Regions from separate parts of the Stenotrophomonas sp. C3(2023) genome, predicted to be linked through region 3. Evidence: predicted binding sites of a transcription regulator. Region 3 holds the regulator's gene; each other region holds the start of a gene.
What was found. The regulator FliA, encoded in region 3, starts transcription of late flagellar genes. The targets are predictions, from matches to a motif close to TAAAGTTTNNCNNNCNNNGGCCGATAA.
Positions count from the first base shown of each region.

Region 1: the regulator FliA is predicted to act here: its motif matches at 1,497-1,523, upstream of RZA67_RS01140 (methyl-accepting chemotaxis protein).
Region 2: the regulator FliA is predicted to act here: its motif matches at 2,496-2,522, upstream of RZA67_RS11745 (methyl-accepting chemotaxis protein).

Region 1 covers NZ_JAWJLO010000001.1:295,380-299,531, forward strand. The annotation lists gene RZA67_RS01130 (heparan-alpha-glucosaminide N-acetyltransferase domain-containing protein) at 1-520, shown strand, start outside; gene RZA67_RS01135 (aspartate/glutamate racemase family protein) at 622-1,314, shown strand; gene RZA67_RS01140 (methyl-accepting chemotaxis protein) at 1,586-3,808, shown strand; gene RZA67_RS01145 (response regulator) at 3,965-4,152, opposite strand, start outside.
Region 2 covers NZ_JAWJLO010000001.1:2,636,861-2,641,012, reverse strand. The annotation lists gene RZA67_RS11750 (error-prone DNA polymerase) at 1-2,416, shown strand, start outside; gene RZA67_RS11745 (methyl-accepting chemotaxis protein) at 2,553-4,152, shown strand, end outside.
Region 3 covers NZ_JAWJLO010000001.1:1,977,180-1,981,331, reverse strand. The annotation lists gene RZA67_RS08725 (chemotaxis protein CheA) at 1-265, opposite strand, end outside; gene RZA67_RS08720 (protein phosphatase CheZ) at 268-876, opposite strand; gene cheY (chemotaxis response regulator CheY) at 876-1,268, opposite strand; gene RZA67_RS08710 (RNA polymerase sigma factor FliA) at 1,290-2,033, opposite strand; gene RZA67_RS08705 (MinD/ParA family protein) at 2,030-2,917, opposite strand; gene RZA67_RS08700 (AAA family ATPase) at 2,904-4,152, opposite strand, start outside.

The DNA.
Region 1 (4,152 bases), 1.7 Mb from region 3:
GTGGTTCGGCCCTGGCGTGGACACGCGCGTGCGTCGGCGGCGCCTGCTGCAGCTCGGTGGCGTGATGCTGGCGGCCTTCGTGCTGCTGCGGTGGTGGAACGGCTACGGCGACACGCCATGGTTCGTGGTGGACGGTGACGCGATGCGCACGCTGATGAGCTTCCTCGCACTCACCAAGTACCCGCCGTCGCTGCTGTTCCTGCTGTTGACGCTGGGCATCGGCGCGCTGCTGCTGGCCGGCTTCGAACGCCTGCGCGAGGGCCGCGTGCTGGCGATGCTGTCGGTCTTCGGCGGTGCCCCGATGTTCTTCTACCTGCTGCACCTCAGCGTGCTGCGGGTGCTGTATCACAGCGCTTACGCGATCTGGGGACCGACCCAGGGCAGTGTGTTCGGGGTCGAAAACTACGGCTGGGTGCTCGTCTGGTACGTGGCCCTGCTCATTCCGCTGTATCTGCCCACGGCGTGGTTCTCGCGCTTCAAGGCCGCGCGGCGCGACATCGCCTGGCTGAAGTACTTCTGAGCACTGGGCGCCGTGGTCGCCTGCGGCATAGGCTATCGTGCTGCTGAGCCGATGCACCTGCGCGTGCGTGGTTCGACTCCGCAGCCCACGAGAACAGACACATGCAGACCATTGGCCTCATCGGCGGGATGAGCTGGGAATCCACGCTGCCCTATTATCGCCGCATCAACGAGACGATCCGCGACACGCTGGGCGGGCTGCATTCGGCCAAGGTGCTGCTGCACAGCGTGGACTTCCACGAGATTGAAGTGCTGCAGCGCGCCGGAGACTGGGACGCGGCGGGACAGGCGATGGCGGCAGCCGCGCGTTCGCTGCATGCCGGTGGCGCGGACTTCATCGTGCTGTGCACCAACACCATGCACAAGGTCGCCGATGCCATCACTGCGGCGACGCCGTTGCCGCTGCTGCACATCGCCGACGGTACGGCGGCCGCGCTGGCCGGGGCGGGCATTGCCCGGGTCGGTCTGCTCGGAACGCGGTTCACGATGGAGCAGGACTTCTACCGCGCACGCCTGGCGTCGCGCGGCTTTGAGGTGCTGGTGCCCGAGGCCGATGACCGCAACGACGTGCATCGCATCATCTACGACGAGCTGTGCCAAGGGGTGATCGACGCATCATCGCGGGCGGTCTACCGCGCGGTGATGGCCCGGCTGGTCGCGGCAGGGGCGCAGGGCATCATCCTGGGCTGCACCGAAATCGCGCTGCTGGTCGGTCAGACCGATGCCACCGTGCCGCTGTTCGATACCACCGCGCTGCACGCCGAAGCGGCGGCACGACGCAGCCTGGAGGGCTGAGTCGGGCTGCAGAGAGCAATGCCGTCGGGCCACGCCCACGCGGCGCGGTCCTGGGTCTGTCAGGTCGGACGCTCGGCATGCCGAACCGAGGCCCGGCCCCGTGCCGAGGCGCTTCAAGGCCCTTTCAAGCCATGTCCCGGGACAGACCCTGCGACATTTTGTCGCCGATTTTCACAGTGGCTTCAGGTTTGGCGACAGTGGGCCGATAGAGCGCGTATCCACCCCTCGTCACCATGGAAGCGATGCAATGGAATACTTCAGGAATCTAAAAGTGGCTGCGAAGCTCACACTGGGCTTCGGTGTGCTGCTGGTCTTGCTCATTGCATCGTCATCGCTGGCCATCTACCGCGCTGGCGAAATCAACGATCAGACCCGGATCCAGGCGGAGAATGACCGCCAGGTGCAGCAGCTGTACACGATGCGCAAGGCGAACTTCGTCAACGAGCGCAACCTGCGCGACATGATCCTGGACGGCTCGGACAACGGTGAGGCGATCTTGGCGAACATCCAGGCAACGCGTGCCGAGTACGCTGCGGCAAAGAAAGCACTGGACGCGATTGTCACCGATGCCGAGGGGCAGGCCTCGCGAGACCGCATCGAGGCGACGCGCGTGCCGGCCGTGGCGATGCACGACCGCATCATCGAGTTGGCCAAGGTCAATGATGATGATGGTGCCAAGGCACTGCTCTACGGTGAAGGACGAGCCCTGATGCTGGCACGTGAAAAGGCGCTGCTGGATGCTGTCGCCCTGCAGGAACAGCACAATGCCGCCAGTGCCGCGACCGTCGAAGCCGCCCTGGCCTCCACGCGCACCGTGCTGATCAGCTTTGCGCTGCTGGCCGTGGTGATCGGCATGCTGATGGCATGGTCCATCACGCGCAGCCTGGTTGGACCGCTGCGCAGTGCGATGGACGTATCGCGCGCGATTGCCGACGGCCGCTTTGACGTGGTCAGCGGTGCACGCAGCCGCGACGAAACCGGTCAGCTGCTGACCGGCATGGATGAGATGAGCAGCCGTCTGCGTGCATTCTCCACCGCGCAGCAGACCATGGCGCAGCGCCATGACGCCGGCGAGCTTGGCTACCGCATCGACGCCACGGCGTTCCCGGGTGATTTCGGCAGGATCGCCGAGAACACCAACACGCTGGTCGGCAGCAGCGTGGCGCTGACCGAGCGCATCGTCGATGTGATGGGAAGCTACGCAGTCGGTGACCTGTCGCAGGACATGGAGCCGCTGCCGGGTGACAAGGCCCGTTTCACCGAAGCGATGACCACCACCAAGCGCAACCTGGCCGCGATCAACCAGCAGATCCATCAGCTGGCTTCGGCCGCCGCGGCAGGTGATTTCAGCCAGCGCGGTGATGAGACCGCCTTCGACCACGACTTCCGGGGCATGGTCGAGCGGTTGAACATGATGATGCACGTCAGCGACGAGAACCTGCGCAAGCTTTCCGCACTGCTGAAGTCGATCGCCAGCGGCGACCTCACCATGCGGATGGAAGGCGAATACCAGGGCGTGTTTGCCAGCATGCGTGATGATGCCAACACCACCGTGGGTCAGCTGACCGGCATCATCGGCAGCATCCAGACCGCTGCAGGCAGCATCAGCACGGCGGCGGTGGAAATCGCCAGCGGCAACAACGATCTCTCACGGCGCACCGAGCAGCAGGCGGCCAACCTGGAAGAGACCGCTGCCTCGATGGAGGAGCTGACCTCCACCGTGCGCCAGAATGCCGAGCATGCACGCCAGGCCAACCAGCTCGCCATCGGCGCGGGCACCGTGGCCTCCGATGGCGGCAAGGTGGTGCAGGATGTCGTGGTGACGATGCGTGCCATCGAAACCTCGTCGAAGAAGATCGCCGACATCATCTCGGTCATCGACGGCATAGCCTTCCAGACCAACATCCTGGCACTGAACGCGGCAGTGGAAGCGGCACGTGCAGGCGATCAGGGCCGCGGTTTTGCGGTGGTCGCCAGCGAGGTACGCACGCTGGCGCAGCGCTCGGCGGCCGCTGCGAAGGAGATCAAGGGCCTGATCGAGGACTCGGTGGCCAAGGTGGAACTTGGTGCGGGGCTGGTGGACAAGGCCGGCGACACCATGAGCGAGATCGTGACCTCGGTGCAGCGGGTCACCGACATCATGGCCGAGATTTCAGCTGCCTCGCAGGAGCAGTCGGCGGGCATCGAACAGGTCGGCCAGACCGTGATGCAGTTGGATGAAACCACCCAGCAGAACGCGGCTCTGGTGGAAGAGGCGACGGCTGCGGCGCGCGCGATGGAGGAGCAGGCGGTGGCGTTGTCCGGTGCGGTAGCGCAGTTCAAGTTGTCGGCAGGGGGGGCGACGGCGGCCGCGGTGCCACCGCCGGCGCCGCTGTCGGCGGCGACGAAGGTGGCCACTGCTGTGACCAGGCCGGCAGCGAAACCGGCAGCACGTCGGGCGCCGGCACTGGCGGTTGCAATTGCTGATGAGGAGGGCAGCTGGCAGGAGTTCTGAGCGGCCTGTTGAACGGCACGATGGAGCTGGTTGGCAGGGCCGGGGAGAGTGACGACCAGCGGTCGTCACCTACCGGGGCCAGGGCGGATCGGGGTCGGAAAGCGTGACGACCAACGGTCGTCACCTGCCGGGACGAGACGGGGCCCACACATGCCTTCAGCAGTGCACCACGTCCTTCACCGCGCCCTGCAGGGCATCGATATGGAAGGGTTTGGCCAGAAAGCGTGCGTGCTGGTGCGGGCGGGGCAGGGTGTGACCGTGCCCCGCCGAGGCGAACAGGTAGGGAATGCCGAGGTCGGCCAACCGATCGGCCACGGGATACACCAGCCCGTCGCCCAGCTCGA
Region 2 (4,152 bases), 660 kb from region 3:
TCCCCCGGCGCTGCTGGCGGCCAGCGTGGCACTGGCGCGACGCTGCCAGTTCAAGCTGGACGAGGTGACCTACAGCTACCCGGCCGAACTGGTGCCCGAAGGGCATACCCCGGCCAGCTGGCTGGCCGAACTGACCGCGCGTGGCCTGCGCCAGCACTGGCCCAACGGTGTGCCCGGTGCGGTGCAGGAGCGCGTGGCGCAGGAACTGGCCCTGATCAGCGAACTGGAATACGAGGCCTTCTTTCTTACCGTGGAGGACATCGTACGCTTTGCCCGCTCGCGCGCCATTCTCTGCCAGGGGCGCGGCTCGTCGGCCAATTCGGCGGTGTGCTTCGCGCTGGGCATCACCGTGGTCAATCCGGCCGAGAGCCGGTTGCTGATGGCACGGTTTCTCTCGCGCGAGCGCGGCGAGCCGCCGGATATCGACGTGGATTTCGAGCACGAACGGCGCGAGGAAGTGCTGCAGTACGTGTATGGCAAGTACGGCCGCGAACGTGCGGCTCTGGCGGCCACGGTGATCCGCTACCGCGGCAAGAGCGCGGTGCGTGATGTGGCCACCGCCTTCGGCCTGCCTGCCGACCAGATCGCGCTGCTGGCCGAGTGCTTTGGCTGGGGCAACGGCGAGACCCCGATGCAGCAGCGTCTGGCCGAAGCCGGGTTTGATGCGGACAACCCGCTGCTGCGGCAGGTGCTGGAGGTGGCCGGACAACTGCGTGACCACCCCCGGCATCTGTCCCAGCACGTGGGCGGGTTTGTCATCAGTGACGCACCGCTGAGCCGGCTGGTGCCGGTGGAGAACGCCGCGATGGCCGAGCGCACCATCATCCAGTGGGACAAGGATGACCTTGAAACCATGAAGATGCTCAAGGTCGACTGCCTGGCGCTGGGCATGCTGACCTGCATCCGCAAGGCGATCGCCCTGATCGAGCAGCATCGCGGGCGGCGCATCGAGCTGGCCCGGCTGCCGGGCCAGGACGAAGCGACCTTCGACATGATCTGCGCGGCTGACACCATCGGTGTGTTCCAGATCGAATCGCGCGCACAGATGAGCATGCTGCCGCGGCTGCAGCCGCGCCGGTTCCAGGACCTGGTGGTGCAGGTGGCCATCGTCCGCCCGGGGCCGATCCAGGGCGGCATGGTCCACCCCTATCTGCGCCGTCGGCAGGGCAAGGAAGCGGTGACCTATCCCTCGGCCGGCATCGAGGAGATCCTTGGCAGCACGCTGGGCATTCCGTTGTTCCAGGAGCAGGTGATGGAGCTGGTGATCCATGCCGGCTACAGCCACGAGGAAGCTGACCAGCTGCGGCGTTCGATGGCGGCCTGGAAGCAGGGCGGGGACATGAACCCGCATCGCGAGCGCATCCGCGAGTTGATGCTGGGCAAAAACTACTCCGAAGCCTTCATCGAGCAGATCTTCGAGCAGATCAAGGGCTTTGGTTCTTACGGCTTTCCGCAGAGCCATTCAGCCTCCTTCGCCAAGCTGGTCTACATCAGCTGCTGGCTGAAGTGCCATGAGCCGGCGGCGTTTGCCTGTGCGCTGCTCAACTCCCAGCCGATGGGGTTCTACTCACCCAGCCAGATCGTGCAGGACGCCCAGCGCGGTCATGGTGCTCGACCGGGCGTGCAGGTGCTGCCGGTGGATGTGACCTGCAGCGACTGGGACTGCACGCTGGAAGGGGGGCAGCCGGCCAGCGCCGCCGGCCCGGGGCAGCAGCCGGCGATCCGGCTGGGGCTGCGCCAGCTGGTGGGCTGCAGCGAGGCGGCGGCACAGGCGATCATGCAGGCACGCCAGCAGCGCCGCTTCACCGATGTGGCCGACCTGTGCCGACGCGCCCGGCTTGACGCGCGCAGCCGTCAGGTATTGGCCGACGGCGGTGCGCTGGCCGCGCTGGCCGGCAACCGCAATGCCGCGCGCTGGGCGGTGGCCGGCATCGAACAGGAGCGGCCGCTGCTGGCCGGCAGCGTGGCCGAGGAGGAGATCGTGCTGCCCGCCCCTGGCCAGGTGCAGGAGGTGCTGTCCGATTACCGCAGCAGCGGGCTCACCCTCGGCGCGCACCCGCTGGCGTTGCTGCGGCCCCGCCTGCAGGCCGAGCGCGCACTGGACTCGCGCCAGCTGCGCGCGCTGCCCCACGGCCGGGGCGTGCACGCCATCGGCCTGGTGACCCAGCGGCAACGGCCCGGTACGGCCAGCGGCACCGTGTTCGTGACCCTGGAAGATGAGCACGGCATGGTCAATGTGCTGGTCTGGCCGCACCTGGCGCTGCGCCGGCGCAAGGCCCTGCTCGGGGCCCGCCTGCTGGGCGTGCGCGGGCGCTGGGAGTGCGTGGACGGCGTCCGCCACCTGATCGCCGGCGATCTGCGCGACTACAGCCATCTGCTGGGCGACCTGCAGGTCGATTCACGCGATTTCCGGTGAGCTGAGGCGCTTGGCCGTGCGCGGCAAGCGCAGCGCGGGCCCGTCTGACCGGGTTCATGTTTCAACCGTGATGCACATCTCAATTCCGCCTGCGCAACGCCGCTAACGGTTGGCAGCCCCTTCCAGGAACCGCCCCATGTCCCCGCGTCCCCTCGTTTCTCCTCGCCCCGGCAGCGTCGCCCGCAAGGTCATGCTGGGCACGTCGCTGCTGGCCCTGCTGTGCTTTGGCATCACCGCCGCGCTGATCTACCAGCGCGCCAGCACCGCGCTGGTGGATGCGTCGCGCCAGACCATGGCCAGCGAGGCCAGCGCCGAAGCCAGCCAGGTCGCCGCCGACATCAACCTTGCATTTGCTGCTGCCGAGAATCTTGCGCGCAACGTGCAGGTACAGCGCCAACAGGGCAGTCTGGACCGCGCAGGTGTATCCGCGCTGGTGCTGGACACGCTCAAGGTCCACCCCGAATGGGTCGGTCTGGGCACCTTGTGGGAACCGGATGCTTTTGATGGCAAGGACAGCGCGTTCGTCGATGCACCTGCCCACGACGCCAGCGGCCGCTTCATGACCTACTGGGCGTGGCAGGACGGCGTGCCGGTGCAGTCGGCGCTGGTCGACTATGACAAGCCCGGCGATGGCGACTGGTACCTGCGCCCGCGCGAGCTGAAAAACGCCACCGTGGCCGAGCCCTACCGTTACACGATCGGCGACAGGCAGGTGCTGATGACCACGCTGTCGGCGCCGGTGATCGAAGAGGGACGTTTCCTCGGCGCGTTCACCGTCGATGTCGCCCTGGCTGCGCTGCAGGAGCGCCTGTCCAGCGTCCATCCGATGGGCGCTGGCAGTGTCGAGCTGCTTTCGCCCAGCGGCGTCGTGCTGACTGCCGCCGACCCCGCCGAAATCGGCAAGCGCCGTGAGAACCCGGCCACGGCGGCGATGCTGGCCGACATCGCTGCCGACCGCGTGCATGAAGAGTTCCAGCCCGATGCGGCCGGCAATGTACAGATCCATGTGCCGCTGCACTTTGGCAGCGCCAGGGAGCGCTTCGCGCTGGGCGTGGTGGTGCCGCATGCGGTGATCGTGGCCAAGGCCCGGCAGCTGCTGTGGATCACCGTGGTGGTGGGCGTGCTGGCCGCGCTGGTGCTGGGGCTGGGCGTCTATGTGCTGCTGCGTCGGCTGGTCGTGCGCCCGCTGGGTCAGGCGGTACGCATCGCCGATGATGTGGCACAGGGCAAGCTGGACACGCCGATGCCGGAGCGCGGCAACGATGAGGTGGGCCGTCTGCTCGGCGCGATGCAGGGCATGCGCGGGCAGCTGCAGGCGGTGATGGCCGCACAGGCCGAGATGGCGCAGCGCCACGATGCCGGCGAACTGGCCTACCGCATGGACGCGTCCTCGTTCCCGGGTGAGTACGGCCGCATGGTCGCCGACAGCAACCAGCTGATCGCCGACAGCCATGCGCTGACCTGGAAGCTGGTGGAGGTGATGCAGCGCTACGCGGTGGGCGACCTCGCCCCGGACATGGATGAGCTGCCCGGTGACAAGGCGGCGTTCACGGCGGCGATGGCCACCACCAAGCGCAACCTGGCCGCCATCAACGCACAGATCCAGCAGCTGGCTGCAGCCGCTGCCGAAGGCGACTTCGCCGTGCGTGGTGACGTCAGCCGCTTCGACCATGCCTTCGCCGACATGGTGGTCACCCTGAACACCATGATGCAGGTCAGCGATGACAACCTGGCCC
Region 3 (4,152 bases):
CGAAGTGATGGGCGGCCAGCACCGCCTTGCCCGAGCGGGCCAGGCCGAGCGTTTCCTCGGCGGCATGGCACAGCTCGACCATGGCGGTGATGCCGAGGAAGCCGGCGCCACCTTTGAGGGTGTGATACCCGCGGAACACCGCATTGAGCTGGTCGTTGTCCTCTGGCGACTGCTCCAGGGTGACCAGCTGCTCGCCCAGCCGATCGAGGATTTCCTGCGCCTCGATGATGAAGTCTGCTGCGATGTCGTCCGCGATTCCGCTCATGATTACAGTCCCAGATCCGAGAGAAGGTCGTCGGCGTCGTGCTGCGACACTGCGTGGCGATCGAGCCCGCGCACCACCGGTCCGGCCAGTTCCGGCCCGTTGCCATTGGCCTTCTCCGGCGGCAGGCCGAGCGCGCCAAAGCCCTCATGGACCCGGCGCACGATGCCCACGACACGTCGGATGATCTGCCCGGTCAGGTCCTGGTAGCTCTGGGTCAGGGCGATCTCGGTGAGGTTGTGGCGGATGCGCTCCAGCTGCGCGCCCTGGTCGACGTTGAGCCCACCGTCACGCAGCTGCTCGGTCAGACCACGGCATTCTTCGGCCAGGTCCAGGGTCCGATGGGTGGCCTGTTCGGTCATCGCCACCACATGGTCCAGACGTGCGCAGGCATCATCCAGCTCGCCGGCCTCGCTGGGCAGCGACGGCAGTTCGCCCAGCGCCTGGCCCAGTTCGCGGGCCAGTCGTGACAGCCCGGCCATCATCGGCTGGGTACGCAGGGCGGCCAACGCGTCGATCTGCTGACGCCAGGCGGCTTCGTCGCCGCTTTCCAGCGCCGCCAGCGCGTCCTGCAGGCGCTGCACCAACGCGGTCTTGTCCTGGATGCTGTCCATCAGGCGCTTGCCGCCAGCCGTTCGAAGATCTTGCCCAGCTTCTCTTCCAGGGTCTGCGCAGTGAACGGCTTGATGATGTAGCCGTTGACGCCGTTCTGGGCGGCTTCGATGATCTGCTCGCGCTTGGCTTCGGCGGTGACCATCAGCACCGGCAGCGTCTTGAGCTTGTCGTCGGCACGGATCGCCTTGAGCAGCTCGATGCCGGTCATCACCGGCATGTTCCAGTCGGTGACCACGAAGTCGAAGGACTGGCTCTGCAGCAGGGACAGCGCGGCATGCCCATCCTCGGCCTCGGCCGTGTTGGTGAAGCCCAGGTCGCCCAGCAGGTTCTTGACGATGCGGCGCATCGTCGAGAAGTCGTCGACGATCAGGATACGCATGTTCTTGTTCAAAGCTTGATTCCTCGGTTGTGCTTACTCTTCCAGACCGGCATCGACGGCCTCGAAGATTTTCAGGCGGCCACGCAGGCGCAGTACTGCCTGGCCATGGATCTGGCAGACCCGCGATTCGCTCACGCCGAGCACCGCGCCGATCTCCTTCAGGTTGAGCTCCTGCTCGTAATAGAGCGAGAGCACCAGTTGTTCGCGCTCGGGCAGCAGGCCGATGGCCTTGCCCAGCTCGCGGCCGAACTCGCCACGCTCGAGCACCTGCTGCGGGGTGGGGCCCCCTTGCGCCGCGGTGTCCAGCTCGCCCTGGTCTTCGATCCGTGACTCCAGGCTCAGCACCTGCCCGCGCGAGGCGTCTTCCATCAGCCGCATGTAGTCGGGCAGGGGCATGTCCATCGCGGCGGCGACCTCGGTGGCACTGGCGGCACGGCCGGTACTCTGTTCCAGCCGCCGGATGGTGGCAGCCGCATCGCGTGCGCGACGGTGCACCGAGCGCGGGACCCAGTCGCCGCGACGGATTTCATCGATCATCGAACCACGGATTCGGATCGAGGCGTAGGTCTCGAACGAGGCCCCCTGTTCGGCGTCGTAGCTGCGCGAGGCTTCTATCAGGCCCATCATGCCGGCCTGGATCAGGTCATCTACCTCCACGCTGGCGGGCAGGCGTGCCGCGAGGTGATGTGCGATACGCCGCACCAGGTCCGAATGCTGGGCAATGACCTCGTTGGCCGCCGTACGCTGGACTTCGCGGTACTGTGCGGCGCCTTTCATGCCACCACCCCGCGCTGCTTGAGAATGCGCTCGAGGAAGAACTCGACGCCCCCGCGCGGTTCGGTCGGGGCCTGCCAGCGTGCGGTGCGACGGGCGATCTCGTTGATCGCCAACGCCGACGGGCTCGACGGATAGGCCTTGACCACTGGCTGCTGCCGCTGCACCGACAGGCGCAACCAGTCGTCCTGCGGCACGCAGCCCAGATAGTTCAGCGAGACATCGGCCAGAAACTTGTCGCAGACCCGGGTCAGCTTTTCATACAGGACGCGGCCTTCATTGGGGTCGCGCACCATGTTGGCCACCACCTGGATGCGGTCCACCCCGCGCTCGCGCGAAAGCACCTTGATCAGCGCGTAGGCGTCGGTGATCGAGGCCGGCTCATCGCAGACCACCACCACGGTGTCCTGCGCAGCCTGGCAGAAGGTCAGCACGCCGTCGGTGATGCCGGCAGCGGTATCGACCACCATCACGTCCAGGTCGCGCTCCAGCTCGGAGAACACGTTGACCAGGCCGACATGCTCGGCCGGTGCAAGCTCGGCCATGTGCCGGCGCCCGGATGCGGCCGGTACCACCAGCAGGCCGTTGGGGCCTTCGATGATCACCTCTTCCAGTGTGCAGCGGCCGGCCACCAGATCGGCCAGAGTGAACTTCGGGTTGAGACCCAGAATGACGTCGATGTTGGCCAGGCCCAGATCAGCGTCCAGCAGCAGGGTGCGTTTGCCCATGCCGGCCAGCGCCACGGCCATGTTGGCCGAAACGTTCGTCTTACCCACACCGCCCTTGCCGCCGGTGACGGCGATGGTACGTACCGGCCCCAGCGGCTGGCTGCGGGTGGCCGACAAGGGGAAGGTGGTGGTCAGCTTGGCGTACTCACGCGACGGCATGGTTCAACTCCGGGTTGCAGGGCATATCGGCCGCGCGGCGCAAATCTTCAAGGCGAAGTACAAGATTGGCGGCGCTGGCCCGGTGCAGGTCTTCCGGCACGTCCTGGCCGTCGGTGACCCAGGTGATCGGCAGGCGGTGGTCCACGGCCACCGACAGCGCGGTGCCGAAGCGGCCGGTTTCGTCCAGCTTGCTCAGCACCACACCCTGCAGGTTGGCGGCGCTGAACCGGCGTACCACCTCGTCCATGTCGTTGAAGCTGGTGTTGGCCGGCAGCACCAGCAGCGTGCTGACCTTCGGCGCGGCCCGCAGCCACTGCAGCTGGGCGGCGAGGGTGCGGTCACGCGGGCCCAGTCCGGCGGTATCGATAAGCACCAGCTTGTAGTCCTTCAGACGCTCCAGCAGCTGGTCCAGGTCGGTGCCGCTGCTGGCCTCGTGCACGGCGATGCCGAGCTGGCGGCCGAAGCCGTAAAGCTGCTCGCGGGCGCCGATGCGTGCGGTATCGGTGGTGACCAGGGCAACATCGCGGGCAGCGTTGGCTTCGGCAAAGCGCGAGGCCAGCTTGGCAATGGTGGTGGTCTTGCCGGCACCGGTCGGCCCCACCAGCGCGATGACCCCGCCGGACTCCAGCGGATCGGCCGGTGTGATAGGCAGGCGCCGGGAGATCAGCCCCAGCATCAGGCCACGGCCACGGTGGGCCTCGGTTTCCAGCGGAATCTGCAGGGCGACGTCGCGGCTGATGCCAGCATCAAACCCGTACTCATCCATCAGATCCAGCGCCGCGGCACGCACCGCGCTGCCGCGCAGCCGTTCGTCGGTGAAGCGCTGCATCTCGCGCTCGATCACGGTACGCATGCCGGCCACTTCGTTGCGCAGACGACGCATCTCCTCGTCGTCGCGCTCGATCACGGTCAACACCGGTGCGGCGGCAGCCACGGGCAGCGATGCTGGCAGGACCTGTACCGGCGCCAGGGCAGCATCATTGGCCGCTCCTGCGCCGGCACTGGCCGCTCCTTCAACGGCGGTTGACGGTGCTGCGGCGCTGGGCAGCGGTGGCGGCAGGGGGCGCGCGTCGTTGCGGGGCAGCGCGGGCTGGTCATCGTTGACCACGAATACCGCCCGGTCCAGTGCGGGCGGCGGGACCGCAGGCGCTGCGTCGACAGCGGGTACCACGGCAGCAAACGCCTGCAGCGATGGCGACGGCGACGTTTCGTTGACGGCGGCGTGGGAGATCCCG